DNA from 3 places in the Solibacillus sp. FSL R7-0668 genome. Region 3 is predicted to be linked to each of the others. Evidence: riboswitches for the same ligand, from Rfam matches in the RefSeq annotation. Region 3 holds a riboswitch; each other region holds the start of a gene.
What was found. Region 3 has a riboswitch for S-adenosylmethionine ahead of MKX47_RS01715 (O-acetylhomoserine aminocarboxypropyltransferase/cysteine synthase family protein). Riboswitches for the same ligand answer to the same signal wherever they lie in the genome.
Positions count from the first base shown of each region.

Region 1: another riboswitch for S-adenosylmethionine. It lies ahead of metK (methionine adenosyltransferase); the one in region 3 lies ahead of MKX47_RS01715 (O-acetylhomoserine aminocarboxypropyltransferase/cysteine synthase family protein).
Region 2: another riboswitch for S-adenosylmethionine. It lies ahead of MKX47_RS17775 (bifunctional homocysteine S-methyltransferase/methylenetetrahydrofolate reductase); the one in region 3 lies ahead of MKX47_RS01715 (O-acetylhomoserine aminocarboxypropyltransferase/cysteine synthase family protein).

Region 1 covers NZ_JBBOUU010000001.1:2,944,495-2,954,687, reverse strand. The annotation lists gene MKX47_RS14685 (transposase) at 1-35, shown strand, start outside; gene MKX47_RS14680 (NUDIX hydrolase) at 105-572, shown strand; gene MKX47_RS14675 (alpha/beta hydrolase family protein) at 556-1,350, shown strand; gene pckA (phosphoenolpyruvate carboxykinase (ATP)) at 1,502-3,088, opposite strand; SAM riboswitch class I at 3,299-3,414, shown strand; gene metK (methionine adenosyltransferase) at 3,613-4,809, shown strand; gene MKX47_RS14660 (gamma carbonic anhydrase) at 4,892-5,416, opposite strand; gene MKX47_RS14655 (alpha/beta hydrolase) at 5,555-6,361, shown strand; gene MKX47_RS14650 (alanine/glycine:cation symporter family protein) at 6,491-7,948, shown strand; gene MKX47_RS14645 (pyrimidine dimer DNA glycosylase/endonuclease V) at 7,971-8,375, opposite strand; gene MKX47_RS14640 (class I SAM-dependent methyltransferase) at 8,415-8,996, opposite strand; gene MKX47_RS14635 (TIGR01212 family radical SAM protein) at 8,993-9,952, opposite strand.
Region 2 covers NZ_JBBOUU010000001.1:3,563,116-3,573,308, forward strand. The annotation lists gene MKX47_RS17755 (Ger(x)C family spore germination protein) at 1-1,078, opposite strand, end outside; partial or broken gene MKX47_RS17760 (spore germination protein) at 1,075-2,619, opposite strand; gene MKX47_RS17765 (GNAT family N-acetyltransferase) at 2,966-3,478, opposite strand; gene metH (methionine synthase) at 3,609-7,040, opposite strand; gene MKX47_RS17775 (bifunctional homocysteine S-methyltransferase/methylenetetrahydrofolate reductase) at 7,018-8,877, opposite strand; SAM riboswitch class I at 8,981-9,080, opposite strand; gene hemG (protoporphyrinogen oxidase) at 9,215-10,193, opposite strand, start outside.
Region 3 covers NZ_JBBOUU010000001.1:340,336-350,528, reverse strand. The annotation lists gene MKX47_RS01730 (DNA-binding protein) at 158-388, shown strand; gene MKX47_RS01725 (homoserine dehydrogenase) at 438-1,424, opposite strand; gene MKX47_RS01720 (hypothetical protein) at 1,676-2,074, opposite strand; gene MKX47_RS01715 (O-acetylhomoserine aminocarboxypropyltransferase/cysteine synthase family protein) at 2,240-3,532, opposite strand; SAM riboswitch class I at 3,662-3,777, opposite strand; gene MKX47_RS01710 (DASS family sodium-coupled anion symporter) at 4,194-5,693, shown strand; gene nfsA (oxygen-insensitive NADPH nitroreductase) at 5,786-6,520, shown strand; gene MKX47_RS01700 (hypothetical protein) at 6,706-7,128, shown strand; gene MKX47_RS01695 (hypothetical protein) at 7,246-7,680, shown strand; gene MKX47_RS01690 (hypothetical protein) at 7,700-9,376, opposite strand; gene MKX47_RS01685 (lysoplasmalogenase) at 9,467-10,114, shown strand; gene pepT (peptidase T) at 10,161-10,193, shown strand, end outside.

The DNA of each region.
Region 1 (10,193 bases), 2.6 Mb from region 3:
AAAAATTTGTCGAGCAGCTTCCCTATTTTCGTTAGAAAGATGATATCTCATATTGAATGATTCGCCCTCGTTCGCTACACTTAGTTTGTAGGAGTTGAGCGAGAATGTTTACATTTATTGATGAAAATGGGTTACAAGTAGATTTGCGCTTTGATGAAGGGCCTTTTAAAGTAGAGCCGAAGCATGTGCTGGCGCTTGTGCAACACGATGGAAAATGGCTTTGTACGATTCATCATCGTCGTGGTGTTGAGTTTCCTGGAGGTAAGCAAGAGCCAGGAGAAACCTTGCAACAGGCAGCGATTCGAGAGGTTTATGAAGAGGCCAATGTTGTAATAGAAGATGAGAAATGGTTTGCGTATTATATTGTGCATGATGACATCCCGTTTTGCAAAGCGGTATTTACCGCAAAGGTTAAAACAATCGAACCATTTGTCGGTGATTATGAAACGGAAGGAATTTTATGGTTAACGGAAGATGAGCTTTGGCAGCAGCCGAATTTAAGCTTTTATATGCGTGATGCAGGGATGAAAAAAATGTTACAGGAAGTGAAAAATCATGAACGACAATGGTAAGATTTTTTCAATCCGACAATATCCCTCACCAAATCCGCAAGTTCGTTTACATGAAATTACGTATTGGTCGCAAGGACTACGTGTAAAAGGCTTATTAGCACAGCCAGTAAATGCGGGAAACTATGAGGCGATGCTTTATTTACGAGGTGGCTTACAATCGATCGGGATGGTAAGGCCTGCTCGTATCGCTCAATTTGCACAGCAAGGATTCGTTGTATTTGCTCCGTATTACCGCGGAAATCGTGGTGGTGAGGGGAAGGATGAATTTGCCGGGGATGATCGCTACGATGCGCTGAATGCGATTGCCATCTTAAAGCAATTTGCAAATGTCGAAAAAGTGAATATTTATGGCTTTTCACGCGGGGGTTTAATGGCATTATGGACTGCGATATTAAGCGATGAAGTGAAATCACTTGTCACATGGGCAGGAGTTTCGGATGCGACTGCTACGTATTGGGAGCGGGTTGATATGCGTCGAGGCTTAAAACGTATCGTAGGGGGGACACCCAATAAAGTACCCGAAAACTATGAAGACCGGACACCGCTCTATGAGGTTGCTCAAATCGATGCCCCTGTATTAATCATTCATGGGACAGAAGATCAGCATGTGGATATTGAGCATGCCTATCAACTGGAGCTCTATTTAAAGGATGAAGGGAAGTCAGTTGAAACATGGTTTTCATTTGGCTTAAAACATCATTATCCACCGAAGCTCAATCGGATGACGGTAGAAAAATTATGTAATTGGATGAAAACGAAAAAGGATGTTACGCATTAGAATTAATGCGTAACATCCTTTTTTCAATTATGATATGCGATTATATGATGTTTACCCTCAATAGGGGGACGCACAAGTACATGTACGCCCAAGTTAAACGTTATGTCGGATAGATTTTAGCTAACTACAGCGTATCGCTTTTTCAAGCAAATTATGCTAAAGGACCGCCTTTTTTCACAATTACTTCATCAACATTTGCGAATTTTGTGAAGTTGTTTTTGAATAAATCAGCAAGCTCAGCTGCTTTTTTATCGTAAGCTACTTTGTCAGCCCATGCATCACGAGGATTTAACACGTCAGTTGGTACCCCTTCAACTGCTACTGGGATGTTTAATCCAAAGACAGTATCTTGAGTTGTTTCCACATTGTTTAATTTACCTTCGATTGCTGCGCGTACCATTGTACGAGTGTAAGAAAGCTTCATACGGCTACCAACACCGTATTCGCCACCAGTCCAACCAGTGTTTACTAAGAATACTTGAGAACCGTGCTCGTCGATTTTCTTACCTAATTGCTCAGCATACACTGTTGCAGGTAATGGTAAGAATGGTGAACCGAAGCATGTAGAGAATACTGGCTCTGGCTCTGTAACGCCGCGCTCTGTACCAGCTAACTTCGAAGTGAAGCCGCTTAAGAAGTGATACATTGCTTGCTCTTTTGTTAATTTTGAGATTGGAGGTAATACACCAAATGCATCTGCTGTTAAGAAGATGATTGTATTTGGGTGACCTGCCACTGATGGTACAGCGATATTTTCGATGTAGTCGATTGGGTACGCTACACGTGTATTTTCAGTTAATGAAAGGTCATTGTAATCACTTACACGCGTTTGTGCATCTACTACTACGTTTTCTAATACAGAACCGAATTTGATAGCTGCATAAATTTCTGGTTCGTTTTCAGGAGAAAGGTTTGCTGTTTTTGCATAGCAACCACCCTCGATATTAAATACGCCATTGTCTGACCAGCCATGCTCGTCATCACCGATTAATTTACGGTCAGCGTCTGCTGATAAAGTTGTTTTACCAGTACCTGATAAACCGAAGAATAATGATACATCTCCAGCTTCACCAACGTTTGCAGAGCAGTGCATTGGGAAGATATCTTGTTCTGGTAATAAGTAGTTCATGATACCGAAGATTGATTTTTTCATTTCTCCAGCATATTCTGTACCACCGATAAGAATGATTTTCTTTTCAAGTGATGTAATGATAAATGTTTCAGATTCCGTGCCATCTACTTCTGGATCTGCTTTAAAGTTTGGAGCAGAAACGATTGTGAAATCAGCAAGATGCGTAGCTAATTCTTCTGCAGTAGGACGGATGAATAATTGATGGCAGAATAGGTTATGCCAAGCGTATTCATTAATTACTTTAATAGATAATTGAGAAGCTTTATCTGCACCTGCATAGCCGTTGAATACGAATAATTCATCGCGCTCTTTTAAGTACTCGACTACCTTCACATAAAGTTTATCGAAAACTTCTGCAGAGATCGGACGGTTCACTTTGCCCCAGTCGATTTTATTTTTTGAAGATTCTTCTTCAACCATATATTTATCTTTAGGAGAACGACCAGTATATTTACCTGTTTCAGCACGTAATGCGCCTTCTACAGTTAACATTGCTTCTCCACGTGATGTAGCTTTTTCAACTAATTGTGGAACTGATAATTGAGTTTGAATGTTATCCCCGTTTAAAAGTTCTTTCAGCTCGTTAGCAATTTCTACCGAATTCATCTATTAAATACCATCCTTTGTTATAGTATTCCCATGTGTAGGGGAGTTGTTTGTTAATTCAAAAATAGTATAACACATTGAATGTAATAATCTATACTAATTATGAATTATTTTTTTGCGTTTTTTTATCTGTTTGAAAACTGTATGAATAAAGTCGATATTAATTGACAGCTAAGTTTTTTTTACGTAAGATGTGTAATTGAACGGATACTCTTATCCCGAGCTGGTGGAGGGTCAGGCCCTATGAAACCCGGCAACCTGCATGTACATTCACGACATGCGTTGGTGCCAATCTGACGCAAGGATTATTCCTTGAACGATAAGAGTGAAAGGTAATGAACGAACGTAACCCTTTCCTCGCTGTGCAACGCATGCACAGATCAGAGCGAAAGGTTTTTTTATTTTATAAAGGGAAATTTCCTTAAATGCCTTTCGAATAACTCGTGTTGATAAAGCAAGAAGCTGAACATGGGCGTAATGAGTACCGTCAAAAATACTTATAAGGTTTTTAGGAGGAAATAGACATGGCAAATCGTCGACTGTTTACATCAGAAAGTGTAACGGAAGGACATCCAGACAAAATTTGTGACCAAATTTCAGATGCAATTTTAGATGCAATTTTAGCAGCAGATCCAAATGCACGTGTAGCATGTGAAACGACCGTTACTACGGGATTAGTATTAGTAGCAGGAGAAATTACAACTTCTACATATGTAGATATGAAAGGGATCATCCGTGACACGGTAGCAGAAATCGGCTACACACGTGGGAAATACGGCTTTGATGCTGAAAACCTAGCAGTACTTGTAGCGGTAGGGGAGCAATCTCCTGACATTGCACAAGGTGTAGATCAAGCGTTAGAAGCGCGTGAAGGTTCAATGACAGAGGATGAGTTAGAAGCAATTGGTGCAGGTGACCAAGGTTTAATGTTCGGTTATGCATGTAACGAAACACCAGAATTGATGCCAATGCCAATTTCATTAGCGCATAAATTAGCGCGTCGTTTATCGGAAGTACGTAAATCAGGTCAGCTTGCTTACTTACGTCCAGACGGTAAAACACAAGTAACAATTGAGTATGATGAAAACAACGTCCCAGTACGTGTTGATACAATCGTTATTTCGACGCAACATGATGAAGAGGCAACATTAGAGCAAATTCAAGCAGACATGAAGGCGCATGTTATTGCACCAGTTGTTCCGGCTGAATTATTAGATGAGGCAACAAAATACTTCATTAACCCAACTGGTCGATTTGTAATCGGTGGTCCTAAAGGGGATGCTGGTTTAACTGGTCGTAAAATTATCGTAGACACTTACGGTGGCTATGCACGTCATGGTGGTGGTGCATTCTCTGGTAAGGATGCAACAAAAGTAGACCGCTCTGCAGCCTATGCAGCACGCTATGTAGCGAAAAATATCGTAGCAGCAGGCTTAGCAGATCGTGCGGAAGTACAATTAGCGTATGCAATCGGCGTTGCACAACCTGTTTCAATTGCAGTAGATACATTTGGTACTGGTAAAGTTGCGGAAGCTCAAATCGTAGAATGGGTACGCGAGTTATTCGATTTACGCCCAGCAGGTATCATCAAAATGTTAGACCTACGTCGTCCGATTTATAAGCAAACAGCAGCTTATGGTCACTTTGGTCGTACAGATTTAAATGTGCCTTGGGAAAACACAGACAAAGCACAAGTGTTAAAAGAAAAAGCAGGCCTATAAAATTAAAACGGGGTCATTATTAGTAATGTGCTAATAATGACCCCGTTTACATTTGTAACTCGTATTAATTAATAATAAACAATTAGATGCGTGTATTATTTTGTAAGGATTTATAATACTGCCCTTTTTCAACATACTCGCGGATAATTCGATCCATGTCGGTACGGTCTGCTTCGGTAAGCTCACGGACCACTTTAGCAGGACGCCCCATCGCTAAACAATTTGGGGGAATAACTTTTCCGGGGGGAACGAGGCTACCAGCACCTATGAACGCTCCTTCACCAATTTCAGCCCCGTCTAAAATAATGGAACCCATCCCGATAAGTGCGCGTTTTCTTATTGTACAGCTATGTAATGTGACTTGATGACCTACAGTTACTTCGTCTTCCACAATTAAAGGATAAGCAGGGCTTTGGTGAAGACAGGATAAATCTTGAATACTCACGCGTTCGCCGATAATCGTTTTGTTGACATCTCCGCGAATGACCGTATTAAACCATATTGTTGTTTCGGCACCAATTGTGACATCACCTGTTATCGTTGCGTAATCCGCAATAAACGCGCTAGGATGAATAGTAGGTGACTTGTCTTTGTAAGGATAAATCATGTGCAACTTCTCCATTCTTATCTAAAATAGTATGTGCTGTTATTATCGTAACAAATGGAGGGGAATTTTCAATTAGCATTTATGTGTTACACAATGTATGATAGAAAATAGAAATTTGAAAGAAAGAGTGGTTTGACCATGTGGAAATGGGAAGCAGAACAGCAGCCAAAAGCAGTAATCGTCATTCTCCATAGTGTATATGAGCAGCATCGCTGGTACGCATGGTTAATTGAAAAATATAGGAGTGCAGGCTTTCATGTCGTAATGGGTGATTTACCAGGGCATGGGGAGCAAGCAAAATTTGCTAGAAATCATGATGAAGATTTCGATGGATACTATAAATATACAAAATTATTATTTAAAATAGCATTAGAATATGATTTACCACTATTTGTCATAGGTCATGGATTAGGTGCTACAATTGCAACTTATGTATTAAGGAAGCAAAAACTCGATTATGCTGGGGTTGTATTAACTTCACCGTGGATTAACTTAAAATTGACACCGGGCAAATTATCCAATGCACTATCAAGCTTTAGTGCGATTACATCAAATGTTAAGTTGAAGCATGAGCTGACATTGCAACATCTGACACGAAACACAGATGTATTAATGGAACTGAAGGAATTTCTACCATTAACGAATACAGTGACGGTGAAATGGTATCGGGATTGGCAGCAGCTGACACGAATTATTCGTGATCCCGAATTTAAATTGCCAAATGTCCCGCTATTAGTGATGACTGGGGAAAATGATAAAATTACAGATGTTCAAGCAACGAAAAAATGGGCCTACGAGCAAATGAACCTTTCTGAATTTCACTATAAACAATGGAAAGGCTGTTTGCATAGCCTATACTTTGAGTTGGAGCGTGAGGAAGTATTTCGCTATAGTGTCGACTTTATAGACAATGTTTTGCGTGATTTGGGATATATTATCGAATAAAGAAAAGCCTAGTAAAAATGATATTTTACTAGGCTTTTCTAATATACTGTAAAAAAATATCGAAATTTTAGAATATTTGTAATATACTAAAATATAAAATAATACACTAAGTCAACAAGGGGGAATTTTATGAACTTTATTAATGAGTTTGTAGGATGGGCCAATAATATTTTATGGGGCCCAGTAATGATTTATGGGATTTTAATTGTCGGATTGTTATTTTCGATTTTAACAAAGTTCGCTCAAGTTCGACTGATTGGTGATATGTTCAAGCTAATGTTTACAGGGCAAAAATCAGACGCAGGGGTTTCGTCATTCCAAGCGTTGTCGATTGCCTTATCGGGTCGTGTAGGTACAGGTAATATTATCGGTACAGCTTCAGCAATTGCATTTGGTGGTCCTGGTGCGGTGTTCTGGATGTGGGTAACTGCGTTTATCGGTGCATCGACAGCGTATATGGAGTCAACACTCGCACAAATTTATAAAGAGAAAAAGGATGGCCAATATCGTGGTGGTCCGGCATTTTATATCGAAAAATCAACAGGAATCAAAGCATTAGGTATTGTTTTTGCGATTGCAATGATTATGTCAGTTGCAGTATTAATGCCAGGGGTACAAGCTAATGCCATTTCAGGTGCAGTACAAAATGCATTTGGTATTGACCCTTGGATTACGGGATTAGTGACAATTCTTTTACTTGGTATTATCATTTTTGGTGGAATCAAGCGTATTGCCAACGTAGCGCAAATTTTAGTGCCGTTTATGGCATTAGCCTATTTGATAGTTGCATTTATTATTATCATTATGAATATTTCTGAAGTACCTGCTGTTTTAGGTTTAATTTTCCGTAGTGCATTTGCATCGGATGCCGTATTTGGTGGGATGATTGGTAGCGCTATTTTCTGGGGTGTAAAACGTGCGATCTACTCAAACGAAGCAGGTCAAGGTACGGGACCACATCCAGCAGCGGCTGCAGAAGTTTCTCACCCTGCAAAGCAAGGCTTAGTACAGGCAGCATCTGTTTATATTGATACGTTATTAGTATGTTCTGCAACAGCATTAATGATTTTATTTATGGGCACATACAACGTACATGATGGTAGTCAAGATGGTGCCTTAATCGAGGCAAAGATGGATGAAACAATCACATATTCAGGCTTTACACAGGCAGCTGTCAATGAGGCTTTCCCTGCGTTAAATAACTTCGGTTCTGGATTTGTGGCAATTTCATTATTCTTATTCGCATTCACAACATTAATGGCTTACTACTATATAGCAGAGACAAATGTTTCATATATGTTTAAGGGCAGTGCCGAAAAAATTGGCATTTTTGCAATGAAAATTATTTTATTAGCTTCTGCATTCTACGGTACGGTAAAAACATCTGATTTAGCTTGGGCGTTTGGTGACGTAGGATTAGGCTTGACGGTTTGGATTAACGTCATTATGATGCTATTTATTATGAAGCCGGCATTATTGGCGTTGAAAGACTATGAGCAGCAGAAAAAAGAAGGAAAAGACCCAGAGTTCGATCCGAAAAAGCTTGGCATTAAAAATGCGGATTTTTGGGAAGCACGTAATAAATAAACACAAAAAAGGGCAGACCGAATTATTTCGGTTGCCCTTTTTCGTTATAATAAGCATCTAGTGCGGCAAATTGCTCGGGGGAGAAATCCTTTTGTCCACGAATAAATTTTTCGTATAAATTATAGTAGCAGATGGTTAAGTAGGCTTTATTATGATGCTTTGCGAAGGGTGTGATCGTTTCAAGCATTTCAAGATCATCAAAATAGCGTGCCATTTTATCGAGTGTTCGAATATTGATTCCGCGCAATTTCATCTCTTGCAGCACAAGCTCTGTGTATACATATAATTCATGCTTTGGGTATTCGTAAATATAATTAATGAGTATATGCTTATCTTCTTTCGCAAAAATGCTGTTGAGCTCGCGCCACTGTGCAAGGAGCTGGCTTTTTGGTAAATACGGAATCAATTCATAATGCCATAAACGCATAAGTTCCCCTCATTTCTAAAAAACAGAGAGCGAAATGGCTTAGCTCTCTGTCTTAAATTCTTTTACTTTTTCGATTGCTAGGATAAAAGGTGGGTCGTTTTTTTGATTGATAAATTCATAGCGTAGTACGTGAATGTATTTTTGCGGGAGGTCACTAACAAAGCGAATGACTTCATCGCGCTCTTCTTTTCCGCCTTCATGTCCATGATAGACAACTAATACAATCATGCCGCCTACCTTTAATAATGGAAGTAGGCTTTCGAGTGACTGGATGGTTGTATTGGACTTTGTAATAATTTCATGGTCACTACCGGGCAAATAGCCAAGATTAAAAATGGCAGCAGAAACAGGCTTATTGATATATTTCGCTACATTTTCATGCCCGTCGCGTAACACGATGGCGCGGTGTTCTAATGCATTATCCAGTAAGCGGTGCAATGTCGCATCTACGGCCTCTTTTTGCACATCAAATGCATACACAAAGCCATCATCGCCAACAAGGTTTGCTAAAAATAATGTATCATGCCCGTTTCCAGCTGTTGCATCGACTGCAATATCTCCCTCCGCAACGCTCATTTGTAGGAGTGTTTGTGCGTATTGAATAACACGTTCTAGCTTCATTCGTTCGTCACTTCCGCTTTGTAATGCTTACCTTGCCAGGAACCGCGTCGTTCCAGCTCTGCATCAATACCGTTTAGCACTTCCCATTTGTTGACCGACCACATAGGGCCAATCATTAAATCGATAGGGCCATCACCTGTAATGCGATGTACAATCATTTCTGGAGGGATGATTTCTAGCTGATCTGCGACAAGTTTAATGTAGGCATCCTTCTCCATGAATTCAAGCATGCCTTTTTCGTATTGTTTTACGAGTGGTGTGCCTTTTAATAAGTGTAATAAATGAATTTTGATGCCCTGGACATCAAGCTTTGCCACTTCACGCGCCGTTTCCATCATCATATCGTAGTCTTCAAGCGGTAAGCCGTTAATAATATGTGTCACAATGCGGATATTATGTTTGCGGAGCTTGTTAACGCCTTCCACATAGGTTTCGTAATCATGGGCACGGTTAATTAAGTTAGCTGTTTTTTCATGTACGGTTTGTAAGCCGAGTTCTACCCAAAGATAGGTGCGTTCGTTTAATTCCGCCAAATATTCGACAACATCGTCTGGTAAGCAGTCAGGGCGTGTTGCAATTGAAATGCCCATCACACCTTCACAAGCGAGTGCAGCCTCGAATTTTTCCTTTAATACTTCAAGGGGCGCATGTGTATTCGTATAGGCTTGGAAGTAAGCCATCGTTAAGCCGTCCTTCCATTTGTTCTCCATTTTTGCTTTGATTTGCTCGAATTGTACTGGAATTGGGTCAACTTTATTGCCAGCAAAATCACCTGAGCCGGCTGCCGAGCAAAATGTACAGCCTCCAAAGGCAACCGTACCATCACGGTTAGGGCAGTCAAAGCCAGCATCGAGTGCTACTTTGTATACCTTTTTTCCAAATTCATTTCGCAAATAGCGATTCCATGTATAATAGCGCTTTCCGTCTGAAGGGAAAGGGAAATTTGTTTCAGTCATAAGTCTGTTTCACTCCTCTAACCATCCATTTTATCATGGCTTGAATATGAAGTCATGCTTTAGTAATAAGTAGTTGAATAAATAGTGAAAAAGTGTTGCTTGATAAATAAATATGGCTCATCACCATAAGTTAGAGATGACATAGTGAATGTTTACATCGATAGGATAATAAAAAATGGGTTAATAGAGCGTATATTTAGAAAAAAGTATTATCCATGAAAATTCCCCTGCATTTATGTAG
Region 2 (10,193 bases), 3.2 Mb from region 3:
ACTGTTTCCATGCTTTCGGGTTTGATCGGTGGATGACTTCACCAAATCCAAAGATGTCAGCTTGATATTGTTTTTGAATCGATTCTATTGCCTCTTCCCCTATTTTTTCTCCTTGTTCTTCAAAACTTTTTTCAAGCTCAGCAATTGTTTTCAAATCTTTTAGCTGGATTTTGCATGATACCGACCCTACATTGCCATCCAATTTAACATGGATATCAATTTTAGGTTTTCCGTTGCTTACATTCCCTTTAATCTTAGCTTTGGACTTCATTATTTCTATTGTCACTTTTCCATCATCAGCTGCAGGGCAAGGTACCGTTCTTACCGTTGTTTTTACGGTATTTGAAATGTAATTATACGTAACCGCTTCTCCTTCATTTAGCCAACCTATCAATTTATCCCCTTTAAACACGGCCAAATTATCATAGCGTAATATTGCAGCAGGTTTAATCGTTTCTACATTTTGCTTACTTGCTCCTATGTTAGGTTCACCTATCAATTCAATCCCCGTAATTGCAGCTTCCTTCCCATCGCTTATAAAATCTGCTATAACCTCATCTAAATTAATACTCTTTGTACCTGCCCAAGCTTGCTCTGACACACTCAGACTTTTAAACATATCATTAGCTGGAATACTTTCGACTGTTGTTGTTATATTTAGTATTTCAGCTGCGGAAGTTTCTTTCGCAATGGCGACATAGAAATCTGGTCGAATTTCATAATCCCTAGAAAATACGTCCAAAGCTTCACTTATTCCCTCTTGTGCAATTTCTTCACCAAATATAAGCATTCGTAAATGACTAGGGTAAATTTTTCTTGGCGATTCCTTAGTCATTTTTCGAAATGCTTCATAAACCGTTTCACCTTTCACAGTATAAAGGGTCACTTGCGAACCTCCTGTGCCTCCCTTTACCGACATTTCTGAAGGTACGACTACTTGAGCAGATACTTGGTATTCATCATCTGCTTTATCGATACCCACTGCAACTGCTATGGCGAGTTGATCTAATTCTCGCCGATCCCAACACCCCGAAAGAAATAAGCTGAAAAACAGGAGACCAAACACATACCTTTTCATTTCATATTCCCCTCATCCTTTTCATTTTCTGGTGGTGCTGGTTTAACTAAAGCTTCCTCCTGTTGCTTCACTGGATTTTTTTGCCCAATTAGACGAGGTCGATTCGTCATTTTCCATATAGGTGAAACAATAAGCGTATCCTTTTGGCTAGTGACATTGAATGGAGCGATTGGAGCCATATAAGGAATACCAAAAGAACGTAAACTACATAAGTGCAAAATAAAGACAATTAAACCTACTACAATTCCAAACATCCCAAATACAGCGGCTAAAGCCATGAATACAAAGCGTATCATCCTCACTGAAATCGCCATCTCATAAGAAGGTGGAACAAAACTCGTTATGGCTGTTATCGATACAACAATAACCATCATAGCTGAGATTAATCCTGCCTCCACTGCTGCTGTACCTATAACAAACGCCCCAACAATTGACATCGCTGAACCTATAGAACGTGGCATGCGGATACCGGCTTCCCGCAAAATTTCAAAGGTGATTTCCATGATAAGCGCTTCAACAAATGCAGGAAATGGAACACCCTCCCTCTGTGCCGCTAGACTCATGAGAAGCGAGGGCGGCAGCATGGATTGATGAAAGGTTGTAATTGCAATAAATACTGCTGGTGCAAGCAAAGAAATGCTAAACGCCACAAAGCGAAGGGAACGAATAAGACTTCCAATAATTGAACGTTGATTGTAATCCTCAGGCGATTGGAAAAACTGAATAAATAAAGCTGGTACGAGTAACACAAAAGGAGTCCCATCTACGACAATCGCTATGCGTCCTTCTAGTAATGCAGCCGCTACTACATCTGGACGCTCTGTATTAAAAACGGTTGGAAACGGAGAATACGCAGATTCTTGAATAAATTCCTCAATATTTCCACTATCAAGAATCCCATCAATGTTTATTCGATCTAAACGCAAATGAACTTCTTCTACGATTTTGTCATTGGCAATGTCCTAAATATAAACAATGGCAACATTCGTTTTCGTACGCACTCCAATTTCCTTAGACTCTATCCTAAGATTCGAATCCTTAATTCTTCTACGAATGAGGGCTGTATTCACACGCACATTTTCGTTAAACCCTTCTTGCGGTCCTCTTACTACTGTTTGGGCCGTCGGTTCACTTACCCCACGCTCGACCCAATGTCTATTCGAAATCACTAATACTTGAGCATATCCGTCAATCAAAAAAATGGTATCTCCTGATAATAGGCTTGTTAAAATAATCTCAAGATTTGTGATTTCTTTTATTTCTCCTACTGTCATCGCAACATCTTTTAATATGCTAACAAGACTTTGCCCAGGAGATGCTTTTTCCTGTAAATCTATTTCGTTCAGGTCTATCATAAGCGTTTCTAAAATAAATTTTTGTAAGGAAGCAGTATCAGTTAAGCCATCTGTATATAAAATAGCTACTTTGATATTTCCTTGCTTTCCAATTCGAATTTCACGAGTAATAATATCAGAGCTATTTCCAAGGGCATTTTTAATTGTTTCTATATTTTGCTGAAGAGACGCTTTTAATTTTATGATTGCTTTTTGATTAGGCTCCTCTTTAGGACTCGTTTTAGGAGGTTGAGGATTTGCTGTTTTTTTATTTTTACTTTAAAAAAACCACATATTTCCTCACTTTCTTTCTCACTATATTTTTCGATTAACCGTATCTGTAATTAATCGTTCATCACGAAATTCTATTATTTAGTGTTACTTACTTTTTCTTGTTTATACTTTGATTTTTCGTAATTTAACATTGAAAATATGGGCGTATTTTTCCATTGGCAACACAAATAGCCATCGCCCCATAGAATCTTATGGGTGATGGCTATTTAGGTAATATTGTTAATCATTTGCGCCCCTGTAAGAGCTTACAGTAAGTATATTAATTTTCTCGTGGATTTTCCGGACCTTGTAAATCCAGCTGATAAAACACTAAATCTAGCCAGCGATTAAATTTATAGCCGGCATTTCGGATTGTACCACTATACGTAAAGCCTAGTTTTTCGTGAATAACAATGCTTGCTTCATTTTCTTTATCAATCCCGGCAACCATCGTTTTCACTTCATGCACCGTTGCATGATTAATTAGTACATGCATTAATTTTGTCGCAATGCCCTTTTTGTAATGATTTTTGTGTACATAGACAGAATGCTCCACTGTATATTGATACGCAGGATAAGCGCGGAAGCTACCATATGTTGCATAGCCTGCTACTTCACCATCCACCTCAAATACAAATAATGGCTCACCTTTCGCTTGCTTTTGCTCAAACCACTCGAGGCGTTGTTCGAATGTCTGCTCCTTATACATATAAATGGCTGTTGAATGTAAAATATTATCGTTAAAAATCTCTAAAATTGTCGGTACATCTTCTTTGGTTGCGCTTCGAATCATTGGTAAACCCTCCCCTTGAATTTAGAAAACCGCCCTATTTGAAAATAGGACGGCTCATTACTCACCTGCACCCTGCGTCATTGCATCGGGCTTAATTTACAGTAGTGTTTGAACACTTACGTAAAAGTAGTTATACATTAAAGTATCGTGCATCTGGATGGGCAAACACAATTGCCGACACACTTGCTTCTGGTTCCATCATAAAGCCTTCAGTTAATTGTACACCTATTTGCTCTGGCTTTAATACAGCAAATAATTTTTCTTGGTCTTCTAAATTCGGACATGCAGGATAGCCGAAGCTGAAGCGCTGCCCTTGATACTTCGCTGCAAAACGGTCGCGCATCGTGAAGTCCGTTGCATCTGGGAAGCCCCACTGATCGCGGATTTCTTGGTGAATACGTTCCGCAAAGCCTTCTGCAAGTTCCAGTGCCGTTGCTTGTAGAGCATGGCTTTCTAAAAACTTACCCGCTTTTTTTAATTCATTCGCTTTTTTACTTACACCTTTACCCGCTGTCACAACCATGAGTGCGATATAATCCATTTCTCCGCTTGCAACCGGCTTTAAATAATCGGCTAAGCATAGGAATGGTGCCGTTTGCTGACGCGGGAATGTGAAGCGCTGAATTTCTGTCTTCGCATCTTCCGGGCTGTATACAACAACATCATCACCATCTGATTGCGCTGGGTAAAATTGATACATACCTGAAGCACTTAATTCCCCACTATTTAAATAACCATTTACTAAGTCATTTAACAAAATCGCGCGTTCGTCTTGATCAGCCAATAACTGCTCTAAATTCCCTTTTAGACCTAAGTGATGACCGATCAATGTACGCAAATTCACATAGGGCTGTAAGTGTGCAACGGAATAATCACGTTTAATATGTGGTACTAAATCTTTTGGTACAAATACATTCGCATCACCAACTGTACGCACAGGCTTTTCCGCAACCACTACTGCGGGACGTGCCGCGCGTTTTGCATCCGCTTCTAATCGTTGTTCACGCGATGCACTTAATTCCGCTATTAAACTTTCTCGCTCGTCTTCGTTCATTAAACGATTGGCCTGCTCTAAGCCTTGCATCGCATCTTTCGAATAAATAACCGGTCCATCATATTGCTCGGCAATTTTTGTTTCTGTAAAGCGACGTGATAATGCAGCGCCACCCACTAAAATCGGCACATCAATACCCGCTTCCTTAAAGTCTTGCGCGGTAATGACCATTTGCTGAGCTGATTTTACAAGTAAACCAGATAACCCAACAAAGTCCGGTTTTTCTTTGCGGATAGCTTCAATTAGCTGTGCTGGTGTTACTTTAATTCCCAAATCCACAACACGGTAGCCGTTATTACTTAAAATAATATCGACTAAGTTTTTACCGATGTCATGTACATCCCCCTTAACGGTTGCAAGCACCATCGTTCCTTTACTTGCAGATGTATCGCCTTTTTCCATGAACTGCTCTAAATGCGCAACAGCCGCTTTCATGACACCCGCACTTTGAAGTACTTCGGCTACAATTAATTGATTGGCGTTAAATAAACGACCAACTTCCGCCATCCCCTCCATTAAAGGTCCATTAATAATATCTAAAGGCGTATCAAAAATTTGACGCGCCGCATCTAAATCTTCAATTAGCCCTTCTTTTGTACCTTCTAAAATATAGTACGCAAGTCGTTCCTCTACTGTTGCTGGTAATTCCTTCACAACCGCATCTTTCTTTTTATCACGATAAAAGTCGGTAAATACGGCAAGTGTTTCATCATTCGTATTGAAAATTAAATCATTTGCTAATTTAATTTCCTCCTCTGGAATCGATGCATAACGCTCTAATTTTTCCGTATTGACAATCGCATAATCTAAGCCCGCTTGTGTACAGTGATATAAATACACCGCATTTAACACTTCACGCCCAACTGGTGGTAAGCCGAATGATACATTACTTACACCAAGCACCGTTAAGCAGCCTGGTAAGTTTTCTTTAATTAAGCGAATGCCCTCAATTGTTTCTTCCGCCGCTCCAATATATTGTTCATCCCCTGTACCAACTGGGAACATTAATGGGTCGAAAATAATATCCTCTGGTGACATGCCCCATTTTTCCGTTAATAGTTTAAATGAACGCTGTGCCACTTCCAATTTTTTCTCGCGTGTTACAGCCATCCCAACTTCATCGATTGTTCCCACAACAAGCGCTGCACCATATTTTTTGACAAGTGGCATCACTGCATCAAAGCGTTCTTCGCCATCTTCTAGGTTGATTGAGTTAATGATGGCCTTCCCTTGTGAAAACTTCAATGCCTCTTCCATTACCTTCTCGTCCGTTGAGTCAATGACAAGTGGCACTTTGACCTTCTTCACTACTTCCTGCATGAAGTTTTTCATATCCTCAACTTCATCGCGGTCAGGATTAGCTAAGCAAATATCAATAACATGTGCACCGTTTTTCACTTGCGCACGGGCAATTTCGGCTGCTTCCTCAAATTTTCCATCAATAATCAAGTTTTTAAATTTACGTGAACCAATTACGTTTGTACGCTCTCCAATAAACAATGGACGCATCGATTCATCGTATTGCAATGGCTCAATTCCTGAAACGACATGACCATGTGTTGTTTCTTTTGGCTTGCGCGGTGCATAACTTGCTACAGCCTCTCGAATGGCAGCAATATGCGCTGGTGTTGTCCCACAGCAGCCCCCTACAATATTTAACCAGCCTTTTTCAGCAAAACCTTGTAGCTTTTTCGATAATGAATCCGGCGTTTCATGATAGCAGCCTTCTTCATCAGGAAGCCCCGCATTCGGATAACAACTAATATAGCCATTTGAAAGCTCTGCTAATGAACGAATATGATCCGTCATAAATTCTGGGCCTGTCGCACAGTTTAATCCAACCGATAATGGCTTAATATGCTCGATTGAAATGTAAAATGCTTCAATGGATTGACCAGCTAATGTTGTTCCCATCGGCTCAATTGTTCCGGAAATCATCACGGGAAGCTCTTTCCCTAATTCAGTAAATGCACGATGAATGGCAATTGTACCAGCCTTTACATTTAGCATATCTTGTGATGTTTCAAGTAGTAATAAATCCGAGCCGGCCTCAATTAATGTTTTGGCCTGTATATAAAAGTTTTCTTCTAATTCTTCAAATGTAATACCACCTGTTACGGATAAGGTTTTTGTTGTTGGGCCAATCGCACCTGCAACAAAACGAGGCCATTCTGGTGTTGAATACTCACGTGCTGCCTCTACTGCTAGTTCTACAGCTCGTGTATTAATTTCAACAGCCTTATGCCCTAAGTCATATTCATTCAATACAAGCGGTGTCGCACCAAATGTATTCGTACAAATAATATCTGCACCAGCTTCTAAATACGCACGATGAATTTTCCCTAACACATCAGGACGTGTGATGACTAGGTTTTCGTTACAGCCATCTAAATCCTCGCCACCGAAATCTTCGTATGTTAAATTTTCAGCCTGTAGCATCGTCCCCATGGCACCATCGATGATTAATATTCTTTTTTGTAATTGCTCATGAATTGGATGTTTCGACATTTGTTTTTTCTCCTTTGCGTTTCGCGTCGTACTGTTTGACGTAATCCATTAAATGCAGCGTCATATCGTAGCGTAAAAACGGTGTAATTAAATAAATTCCATTGAAATACTGACAGGCTGTATCAAGTAGCTCTTCTGCGATTGCTAAGCCCTCTTTCGTTGCAGCTTCTTTATCATCGCCACATGCTGCCATACGTGCGAGTACATCGTCTGATAGTTTAATTCCTGGCACCTCATGATGTAAAAACTCGGCACTACGAGACGAGGTAAGTGGCATAATCCCAATATAAATCGGTGTTTCTAAATGCTTTGTTGCCTCGTAGATTTCGATGATTTTTTCTTTTGTGTAAACCGGCTGTGAGATGAAATAATCCGCACCGTGCTCAATTTTCTTCTCTAAGCGCTGTACCGCTCGATCTAATACACGGACATTGGGGTTAAATGCTGCCGCTACAGAGAAGTTCGACTGTTTACGTAAAGTTTTCCCGGTAAATGACATCCCTTTATTTAATTGTTTAATAAGTGAAATTAGCTCCATTGATGACACATCATACACGCTTGTTGCTCCTGGGAAATCGCCTACCTTTGTCGGGTCACCTGTTACAACGAGAATATCGTGCAGTTCAAGTGCGTCCAGCCCCATTAAGTGCGACTGTAGACCAATTAAATTACGGTCACGACAAGTTAAATGCGGTAATGAACGAATGCCCTGTTCCTTTAAGATAGCCGCCATTGCAATATTACTAATGCGTGGAGAAGCCAAGGAATTATCAGCCATCATGACAACATCTGCACCCGCATCTGCTAATTGTTTTGCGCCTTCGACAAAGCCATCAATTTCTAAATGACGTGGTGTGTCTAGCTCCACAATTACGGAACGCTCACGCTTTACTTTTTCGTGCAGCGGCTCGAATTTTCGCGGTTCTGCAACACGTACAAATTCTGTCCATCCTGGCATTTTCTTCTTTTCCTCTAATGGCGCCAGCTGTGCTAAGCGCTTTTTAGCAGCCGCAATATGCTTTGGTGTTGTCCCACAGCAGCCTCCGATTAAACGTACCCCTTGATTGACTAACTCTACTGCGGCACGCGCAAAATAATCGGTTTCGGATTCATAGACAATGCGCCCGTCCTCCACATCTAATAGTGAGGCATTGGGATAAGCCGAAAGATAAGCCTTTTCCGGTAAATTTACACGTTCAAATGCTTGAATCGTATGGAAAGGGCCAAGGCGACAGTTACTACCAACGATGTCTGCACCCAATCTTTCAAGGTCATGCAATGCTTCATTTAACGACATACCATTTTTCAAGATCCCCGCCTCTTGCATCGTTACCTGGGCAATAATCGGTAAATCCGTTAAAGAACGTAGCAAATGAACACTATGTGATAACTCTTCAAAATCATAGTAGGTTTCTAATAAAAAGCCGTCTGGTTCACCCGCTAATAACACTTCAACCTGTTCTTGAAAAGCGGCTAAAATTTCTTCTAATGTTGCGTCGCTTTTGCGAATGCCACGAATCCCGCCAATTGTCGCAAGCACATATTGTCCACCTGGTGCTGCCGCGCGCTTGGCAATCGCTAATGCCGCTTCGTTAAATTCCTGCACACGTCCCTCATAGCCATAGCGAGCTAGTTTAATGGCATTGGCACCATATGTATTCGTCTGAATAATGTCTGCACCAGCGGCAATGTATTCCCCATGAATTTTTTCAATAATTTCAGGACGGGCAATATTCATTTCCTCATGACAATAATCCAGTCCATATGAATATAATAATGTCCCAATTGCCCCATCCGCCGTTAATACCTTCGTCTTTAAATCTTGTAATAAACCCATCGCCATCACTCCATCATTCACAGTATTTTCAGTTTATTAGCTATACGAAAAAGCCTTCTTTTCATATAAAAAGAAGGCTTCTATCTTAAAGAATTTAGTTTCCTTCTCATCTTCTGGCATGCGCCAACTGGATTTAGCACCTGACATATTGTTGGTTGCTGAAGCTTCATCGGGCCAGTTCCCTCTACTTCTCTTGATAAGAAATTTTATGAATTTTTCAAATAATTAAGTGAATCATACCGTTATCGCACACGCTCGTCAACCCTTTATGCAAATAAAGTGAAACTTCAAACATTGGAAGCGCTTCATCTTGACGAATTGGCTGTTGTTCTAATTATTAGATGATTTTCGATAAGATTTGATCGGCTGTTTTTTTACCATTTTGGATACATGCCCCAATACCTACACCAAAATATGAACAGCCAGCTAGTAACACATTCGGATAGCGCTGTGCTAACTCCCTTACAACAACACCTAATGCTTCATTATGTGCCAAATCATAGCGTGGCATTTTGTCGATCCATTTAGTCACCTTCACAACTGTCGGCTCTGCTTCAATCCCAAGACTTAACTTGATGTCTTCCAGTGCCACTTGTGTCAGCTCTTCATCCGTCATCGCCGCTAATTGCTCGTAGCGTGGGTTAATGTTCTTATAGAAAAGACGGACAAGTAAATTGCCTTCTGCAGATGTATGCTTCCATTTACGGCTTGTCCATGTAGAAGCATTGCACACTAAATCGGAATGGTGTGAGACGATAAAGCCGGTACCATCTGCTGGCAGGACGCTATCTGCCACATCAAAGCCCACATACATCGTTAATGCAGAAGCATTGGTGAATTTTTCAAGTTGCTCATCGATGACCGGATCTTGTAAAACCGCTCGAACTGTTTGGTTAGGTGTTGCAAGAACAACAACATCCGCTGCAATTGTTTCATGATCCAGCACGACATCATATTTTTCACCGCGCTTATGAACGGCTTGTATTGCTGTATTCTTCTTGAACTCTACGGTTGTCAGCGTTTGCTCTAAGCGATCAATCAACGCAGATAAACCGGTTTTAAAGGAAATAAATTTTTTATTGGCCGCTTTATCAAATTGCTCCCGATTTGCTTCAAAGCCTTTTATAATCGAACCATACTCATTTTTATAATCGACTAAATACGGCAATGTTGAATTCAAGCTAAGCTGATATAAATCGCCCGAATAGACACCTGCTAATACTGGGGCAATTTGCTTGCGTACAATTTCTTCTCCTAAAAAGTACTCTAAAAATTGGCCAATGGAGCTTTCTTTTGTGAAATTTTTATTCGGAAGC
Region 3 (10,193 bases):
AGTTTTATAATAAGTTACAGTTCTTAATAACTGGCTATGGAAATTCTTAAGAAATTCTGAAGATTTCTATTCATTTGCCATTACATATCGAGATGCAGTTTACTTTAAATGCGATTATAATGAATACTAACAACAATTAAAAGGAGGAGACCATCACATGTTTAAATCAATTGAAGAAACAGCTAAGGATATCGGTATGCCCGAGCATCAAATTATAAAATACATTTATGAGGGGCGTATTAAAGCTGTTCATGATGGGGAGAGCTTTTTAATTAATAGCGCGCAGTTTGACACCTACCACGAACAATTAGAACGCATTAAAGAGGAAATCGAAATCTGGCGCAACACACCGATTCCTGAGGATATGGACGTGAAGGACGAGGATTAATAAAAAAACATGAAAAAAGCGAACTCAACCTATTGAGTTCGCTTGTTTTTTAGATTGTCACTGTAAATCCCGCACGCTTTCCGATGATTTCTGCGTAGTCCTCTACCATCACACTCGCTGTTGGATACATTCCTGCACCCGGTCCCGTAATCGACAGTGTCCCGATATAATTTGTTTCCATCGCAACCGCATTGAACACATCATCAACCGGATAAAGCGGATGATCTTTATCCACTAATAATGGTGCAACTTTTGCTTGAATTGTGCCATCTGTTAACTTTTCTACTTCAGCAACATGGCGATAGCGTAAGCCTTTTGCCGTTGCGTCTGCCACTTGCTCTGAAGAAATTGTATCAATTCCAATGACTTCTACATCTGACCAATTTGGCTGCTCACCAAATGCTAGGCTCGATAAAATCATCAATTTTTTAAAGGCATCCTGACCTGACACATCATTGAATGGGTCCGCCTCTGCATAGCCTAAGCGCTGTGCCTCCTGTAATGCCTGCTCAAAGCTCCAGCCCTCTGCACGCATTTTTGTAAGAATATAATTTGTCGTTCCGTTTAAAATACCTTGTACGCGACTCACATCATTAACAAGTAAAATATTTTTCATTGTTTTAATGATCGGCACACCGCCAGCTACGGATGCTTCGAACCCTACGAACACACCGTTTGCCTTTGCTAAAGCCTCTAATTCTTCTCCACGCTTCGCAAACATTACTTTGTTTGCTGTTATCACGTGGCATTTTGCTTCCACCGCACGTTTTAAATAGCCAAATGCTGGCTCTTCATTGACGATCGCCTCAAACACGACTTGTAGGCCCTTCTCTGCTAAAACCTCGTCCATTGACTCTGTCATTAAATGCTTTGTGCCCGGTACACGCTCACGGCTCGCATCTGTTACCAAAATCTTTGCGACCTCTAGCTCAACGCCTAACTTTTCGCGGAGCTCCTGCCTCTTCTCATTTAAAATATGGTAAATCCCCTGACCTACTGTGCCAAATCCTAAAATGGCTGCCTTGATTGTTGCCATGCCTTTCTCCTCCAAATTCAAAAAACAAACGATATTCAATTTCACCTCGGCGTAATTGCGTCCGAGAAATTAATAAATAATTCAAATAATTTATCTTAAAGAAAATTCTATCCTATATAATACACGAAAACAAGAAAAATCTCTCCTAGAAAGACATTTGTTTTCTGTAAAAAGTCATTAATCATTCAAATCTTATTATAAAATAGCAAAAAGCACCGGCAAGGGGGACTTACCAGTGCTTGAGAAATATTTCAAACGGCCACATTTACTAAATTATAGGTACGTAAACGGTAGGCAGTTAAAATTTTATGCATCACAATTTCTTCTTTCACTGAAAAATTAGGCACTGCGTATGGGCGTTGCACTAATTGAAATTCACCATATTTTAAAAACCATTCTTTTGCAGGTTCTAAAATATGTGCTGTACCATGCTCTTTATATTCATCTGCTACTTCTTGTACCGTGTAGCCAAATTTGAGAAAATCATGAGTTGTTTCTGAGAAAGCATGGTGTCCAAAAACGCTGTGCCACATCGCATTCACATCCGCCAAAATTTGTTGGATTGAACAAGCGTTCACGAATTCCTTTTCTTCATTTAATTCATAGATGATGTAAGCAGCAACGTTTTGTGCGCTATAAACTTTTCCCATGTTGAACAACTCCTTTTCGTTTATTTGTGAATATCAACTTATATTCCTATTGTATTACTTGGTTTTAAGGTTGTCAATAAAACTCATTAAAATACTAGGGATTAATTATTAGAAAATTCGCTTGTATTTCGAATGGGAACTTACAAGCGAGTTTCTTCTATTATATTAAGCGTTTATAGCTGTTGCTACCTTAGCTAATGCTTGTTCTAAATCTGCAATAATATCTTCTGCTGCTTCTAGGCCGATCGATAAGCGAATGAGCTCCTCTGATACGCCTGCAATTTTCAATTCTTCCACAGATAGCTGTTGGTGTGTTGTACTTGCTGGGTGAATAATTAACGAACGCGCATCCCCTACGTTTGCTACGTGTGAGAATAATTGCACATTATCAATGACTTGACGCCCTGCTTCACGTCCACCTTTAATACCGAATGTAATGATTGAGCCGAAGCCATTTTTTAAATACTTTTTCGCTAAGTCATGTGTAGCAAAATCTTCAAAGCCATTGTAGTTGACGTATTCCACGAATGGGTGGTTTTTTAAATACTCGGCTACTTTTTGTGTGTTTTCATTATGACGGACAATACGCAAATGAAGCGTTTCTAGCCCTTGTAAGAAGTTAAATGCTGCGTCTGCTGATAAAGTCGGACCAAAATCGCGTAGTAATTGTACACGAAGCTTTGTGGCAAATGCTGCAGCACGAGTGTCAATTCCATAACGAATTCCGTGATAAGAAGCGTCTGGCTCTGTATAGCCTGGGTGCTTGCCCTGTGTCCAATCAAATTTACCGGCATCTACTACGACACCACCAATTGTAGTACCGTGACCGCCAATCCATTTTGTTGCAGAGTGAATGACAACATCCGCGCCAAACTCAATTGGGTTACTACCATATGGCGAAGCAAATGTGCTATCGATTAATAATGGTAGACCGTTATCATGCGCGATATTTGCTACCGCTTCAATATCTAATACCTTTAAGCTCGGGTTACCAATAATTTCTGCGTATACTGCTTTTGTCTTGTCAGTAATCGCTGCACGGAAGTTTTCTGGATCGGATTCATCCACAAATTTCACTGTAATACCGTAGCGAGGTAATGTTGTCGCAAATAAATTATACGTACCACCATAAAGTGAACCCGCTGCCACGATTTCATCGCCCGCGCCCGCTAAGTTTAAGATTGAAAACGCTACTGCCGCTGCACCAGATGAAAGTGCTACTGCCGCTGTTCCGCCTTCTAATAACGCCACGCGCTCTTCAAAAGCACCTACAGTTGGGTTCATAATGCGTGAATAAATATTCCCCGGCTCTTCTAATGCAAAAAGACGTTGCGCATGAGCAGTGTCCTTAAATGCATAAGCCGTCGAGCGGTAAATCGGGACAGCAATCGCACCTGTTACTGGATCTGGCTTTTGACCTCCATGTAGTAATAATGTTTCTGGTCGTAAGTTTGTCATTATATTGCCTCCTAAAATTAATCGATGGTGAAATCGGTGTTATTTTGAGGAGGGTCCATTTTTAAATGAAAAAAGGGAGACCCTCTTCAGTTAAGAAGAGCGTCCCCCGCATATGAGCAAGTTAACCTCCTCTTATCTGCCAAAATGATTGTTCATTTTGTAGGACGTAGCACCTTAGTCAGTTCATCACTCACTGGTTGCTGGGCTTTCATAGGGCCTATTCCCTCAGCCGCTCTTGATAAGAGATATGTGATTTATGTTCCATCGTTGTTTCACAGTATAAAACAGAACATTTCCATTCGTCAATATGAAATTCATAAATTTTCTGAAATTTATTTTTTCTCTTTTTCTGAACACTCAATCCAACCAAGTAAAAAACGCATATTTTTCTATTTTAACTTAAATATTTCTATCTTTCTCCTTTAATCTAGCTAGTAATTTATTTATTTTAAAACAATAAAATTCACTAAATATTAACATCAGGAATCTCCATTTATTGCTATAATAAACAATGACAAATACTTTATTTTACATATCTTTGTTGAGATAACACATTGATACTTATACAAGTCATCTTGTCATATCTTTATCTCTAGAAAATGTCTTCACCCAAATTATTATACAAAACAAAACTTTATAGAGTGAAAAGGAGGCTATTATAATGGCAGCAATCAGTGAAAAAAATTCAAGTTCCACTGAACAAAAACGTAATTTAAAGCCGCTTTGGATTTTACTTGCATTTGCCGCACTCATTACGATTACGCTCTTACCAAATGACGGTGATTTACCTGTTGCTGGTCAACGAGCCTTAGCGATTTTAGCATTTGCCGTTATTTTATGGGTAACTGAAGCGGTAGCATACCCGGTTAGCTCAGCCATGATTTTAGCATTAATCGCTGTGCTCCTTGGTTTGGCACCAAGTATGGAAGATCCATCTGTTCAAATGGGGACAAGCAGTGCACTAAAATTAGCATTAGGTGGTTTTAGTAGCTCGGCGGTCGCACTTGTTGGGATGGCGCTCTTTTTAGCAGCTGCGATGCAAATTACTAATTTACATAAACGAATCGCACTTTGGGTATTATCATTAGTTGGAACAAAAACAAATGCATTAGTATTTGGTGCGATTTTAGTCGCAATCGTTTTAGCATTCGTTGTACCAAGTGCAACAGCTCGAGCGGGTGCAGTTGTACCGATTTTATTAGGAATTGTCGCGGCATTTGGTTTAACTAAGGAAAGTAAGCTTGCCGCATTATTAGTCATTACCGCAGCACAGGCTGTTTCGATTTGGAATATCGGGATTAAAACAGCAGCAGCACAAAACTTAATTGCACTTGGCTTCATTAAAACAGAATTCGGTATCGATATTACATGGGGCGAGTGGTTCATGTATGCTGCGCCATTTTCTGCCATCATGTCCGTTGTTTTATTCTTCGTCATGATCAAATTAATCAAACCGGAAACAGATAATATTTCAAGCGGTAAAGATGTCATCCGCAAGCAGTTAACAGAGCTTGGCCCATTAAAACGCAAAGAAATAACATTAATCATTACAACATTAGTCCTTTTATTCTTCTGGGCAACAGAAGGTAAAGTACATCCATTCGATACAACAACCGTAACAATTATCGCGATTGCCTTTTTATTAGCTCCTAAAGTAGGCGTGTTCAACTGGCAAGAAGCTTCTAGCCGTATTGACTGGGGTACATTAATTGTCTTTGCGGTAGGGATTTCATTAGGTACTACATTATTAAACACAAAAGGGGCCGCTTGGTTATCCGATACGATTTTCGGCTCACTTGGCCTAGATACAATGCCGATTTTAGCAACAATCGCATTAGTCACAATCTTTAACATCGTGATTCACTTAGGCTTCGCATCCGCAACAAGTTTAGCTTCGGCGCTAATTCCGGTATTTATCGCATTAGCCTTAAGCTTACCAATACCGGTTGAAAACCAAATTGGCTTCGTTCTGATTCAGCAATTCGTCATTTGCTTCGGTTTCTTATTACCTGTAAGTGCGCCACAAAACATGCTCGCTTATGGTACCGGTGCATTCACAACAAAGGATTTCTTAAAATCAGGGATTCCATTAACCATTTTCGGCTTTATCTTAATTATCATTTTCAGTGCAACTTATTGGAAATGGCTCGGATTATTGTAATCGACTTCAATCCGAAAATTGACTAAAATAAGCTTAAAGGAGAAATCCTTTAAGCTTTTTTTATTAGCAATACATACAAGGGAGATGTTCACGTGGAAACTAGAGAATTATTACGTAGTCACTCATCTGTTCGGAAATATACAGGCGAGGAAATTTCAAAGGAAACCGTTATCGACTTAATCGAAACCGCTCAAATGGCCGCAAGCTCACATTTCGTACAAGCCTATAGCGTCATTTGGGTAACAGATGAAGAGAAAAAGAAACAGCTTGGCGAACTATCAAAAAATGAATTTCAATTTGGAACAGCGGGCGCATCATTCCTATTTTGCGTAGACTTCAAGCGACTACATGTGGCTGGGAAAATGCATGGTGTCGACATCGTAGCGGATTCTGCTGAAAACGTACTTGTTGGGGTTGCGGATGTATCATTATTCGCACAAAACTTTGTTATCGCAGCAGAGTCGATGGGCTACGGCATTTGCTATATTGGCGGTGCACGTACAAATCCAAAAGAAATTAGCGAGCTATTCAATTTACCTGAATATGTGTTCCCTCTGTTTGCGATGACTATCGGTACACCAACGAAACGCAACGAAACAAAGCCGCGTTTGCCGGTAGCAGCCGTCCTACATGAAAACAGCTATGATGTGGAAAAATATGATACATTACTTGCTGAATATGATGCGACAATGGAAAGCTACTACGCAAGCCGTTCATCCAATCAAAAGCTAGCTACTTGGACAAAGCAAATGGCCGATTTCCTCATTGATCAAAAACGTCCGTTCATTAAAGACTTCTTAGCATCACAAGGCTTTACTTGGAAATAATAATTATAAGATACACCCTTTAAACTAAAGCGGTGTATCTTTTTTGTTTTTAAAAAATTTGATTCTATTTTAATATATGCCTATAATAGCAACAGGATAATAGAACTAAAAGCATTTATTATTTCTATGGAGATTTGGTCTGTTTTACGAAATAGCTTAACATAAAAATAAAGGAATGATTTAAAATGAGCATCACGATTACATCCAAATCACATTTAAAAACGATACGCCGATATCCTCTACAGATCGCAACGCTCAATGAAAATTTGAAAGTGCTGCATGATCAAATCGCACCACATATCGATGCATCAAAATACGAAGCCATTTCCTCCTATGCCAACCAATATATCTCGCATACGCATATTTGGAATCTCAAATTCTACAATAATCTCGAAAACCCTGAAGTGGCCTTGATGCAGATTTTCCATCTAAAATTCATTTTACTTGCTGAGCCTGCTCACCTACACACATCCATTCGCTCCAATTTAGAGGAGTTAACGAATAAATTTCATCATATGATGCTTTACTCAAATGAGCAGTTAATCTTACGTGAAGGTAAGATACGTGACTATATCCATAACTATGAGCAGCAAAATAATAAGCATTAAGCATCCAATGGAATCTTGTAACAAGAAAATTTAGTAAAAAAATCAATCTATTGTACCTAAAACCACTAGTACTATTTTTGGTAGAATATTGTTAGGAAACTGTCAGGAGGATTTCAAATGAGTTCAAATTTTGTAGCGAAATCAATGGAGCGTCAGCACTTAAAATCTGTACGCAAGCTATCCTTACAAATTGTCGATATTAACACCGCGCTAAAGGACATCCATCAGCAGCTCGCACCGCATATCGATGACATAAAATACGAAGCAGCCACTACCTATGTAAATCAATATATTTCACACACACATATTTGGAACATCAAATTTGTCTGCAATTTAGAAGATCCCGAAGTCGCATTGATGCAGCTGTTCCATTTAAAATACATATTAGATCATGAGCCTGCCGAGTTATACCAACATGCCCGTAAAGTGTTGGCTGAACAACGTCAAAAGTTCTTAAAGATTACGTTGTATTCAAACGAGCATATCGAAATGCGTCGCAAGAAAATGCTTGATTATATAAGGGATTTTGAAAAAATAAAAGGAGAACGCTAAAATCGCGCTCTCCTTTTTGCTATAAGCCTTTAATTTGCAATGCTTTTATCGGCTGGAAGGTCTCTCCAGTTTTGGCGTAGGTGATTGCTACCTGATCACCCTCTTGTAAATAAATCGCAAACGGCACAACCTCTGAGCTGACGATAAAGTTTTCACCTGTTGTCGTTAGGAAGGATACGATGGTGAAATCCCCCACACGCTCTTTATACACACGTACTACCTCCACAGTGGCCTTTGCTTCCTCTGCATTTGACGTCCCATCCACTGTACTGCCTCCGCGGCTAAGCGCTGTTTTATATAGCTTTAACGCTTCGTTTGGTGTCGTACCATACGCAGAAATCTCAGGATTAGCAGCGGATACAATGAAATAGTTTTGCAAGAAGCCATTCGCATCTAATACAGCAGATAGCCAGCTCGCTTCCCCATAGAAATTATAGAGAATCGGCATTTCGCCTTCCCATTCTTTTTCCACGAACTTCTTCTCGATGATGTCAAGCGCTCCCTGTGAATCCATGTAAGACTCCTCTAAGTTCCCTGTATAGTACGTTGCCTGCCCTGTACGCGCATTTGTCAGCGCGTAACCTAGCATCGAATCCACGCCCTCTTTTGGACTCGTGAAATCCGTGAAGTAATACATTTCGCCGTCTTCCATAAAGATTGGACTTACATTGGCCTCTGTTCCTTCATCGCTTGGCACTTTTACATCCTTTTTGCCAACTAAGCTATTCCAGAAACCGTGCACATAATTCCCATAATAGCTATTTTGTAGACTAACCGTTTCTGGTGATACCGCGCCGTCAATAAATTCTGGCACATCCGCTAATGCGAGTTTTTCTGTTTTCCCTGAAGCAGCATCTACTAATACAATCCCTTTTACATCAAAACCATTACGGGCTGAAATAAATTCACCATAAGAGCGGATGTAATAAGGTTTCCCATCCTCATCAATTTCGAGTTGTGGTTCCCCATTGAAAATTAACGTTGGATGCTGCAAACGCATATGACGCTCTAAATTTTTATTTAAAAAAGCAGACGGAATATAGCGCATCTCTTGTTTAATAAACTTTGGATTATCACTAGAATCCGTTGCGCTCATCGTAAAGTAACCCGGTGTTGTTTTACCATTGAACCATTTAAAAAAGCCCGAAAATTCAACCGGCGCAATATATACATACGCCCCGTTTACCTTTTGAATTTGTAAATTCCCTAACTCATAATAACTTGTATTCGGTACTTGACCAAACGCTTTTTTCATTTTATTTTTCACAAATTGTGGTGGTACACTCGCTGGCGTTTTCGTTTCATCAAACGGCGCAATTTCCGTTTGTTCTTGCATTTCAGCAGAATTATACTTATCTTCCGCATTTAAAAATGGCGCAGATACTAAATAGCCAATGCCGATAATTCCTACTAAAACGATAAACGACTTCATTTTTTGCTCCATACCGACTGCAATGATTGCACCACATAATGCCACTACCGGCAACACATATAAAAAAATTGTCCATGATAAATCAAGATTTGAAATATAAATCGTTACAAATATCGAAATAAAACTTACAATAAATACAATGACCGCACTAATCAAAACGGCCTTAGTCGATAACTCTTTATTGCGGATTTTTTTCGAAAATGGCACTAATAGTAGCGTCATGATTAGTGAGCCAATTGCGGTTAGCAAAAATAATTGTCCCATTGGAATCATCCTCTCTTCTGTATTATTTACGAATAACTAGAAAAAAAGATTCATAAACAATAGAAAATTAGGATTAACAGGAGGAATAGTATGACAAGAAAACTACTTATTTTATTCTTTTTAGGCTTCGGCTTCTATTATGTATTCTTTTTTGACTCCATCGATGCTTCATTAAAGATGGTATTTAAGCTCATTCCAATGTTGCTGCTCATCGGGCTTGCCTTTTCGACAAAAGTACCTATAAAAGCGCCTTATTACTGGCTTATTTCGATCGGACTCATTTTTTGTGCGATTGGCGACTATACGTTGCAATGGTTTATTATCGGGCTCAGCTTTTTCTTAATTGGGCATGTTTTTTATATTTTTGCCTTTCAATCCACCAATGTCAGCACAACACCCACCTACGTAAAAATCCTTTTAGTTGCATATGGACTTTTTATGCTGGTGTGGGTGGCTGGTTCTGTCTTCAAAAGTGGCGATACGATATTAGCGGTTGCTGTTGTCGCGTACATGTCGGTCATTTTAATGATGGGCTGGACATCATTTCGTACAGGTAGCTCGCTAGCGATTGCGGGGGCACTGCTGTTTATTGCGTCGGATTCCATTTTAGCCATCAACAAATTTATGTTCCCCGTAGCTTATTCACATGAGCTGATTATGTCAACGTATTACGGCGCACAATTTTTGTTTATGCTTAGCATTACGCAATACTTCAAAATAGTTCAAAAACCGAAATAAAGAGTGTACAATATAAGCAACGTATTTAATTAGGAGGCATTTCCCCATGAAAGAAAAAGTTATTGAACGCTTAGTACGC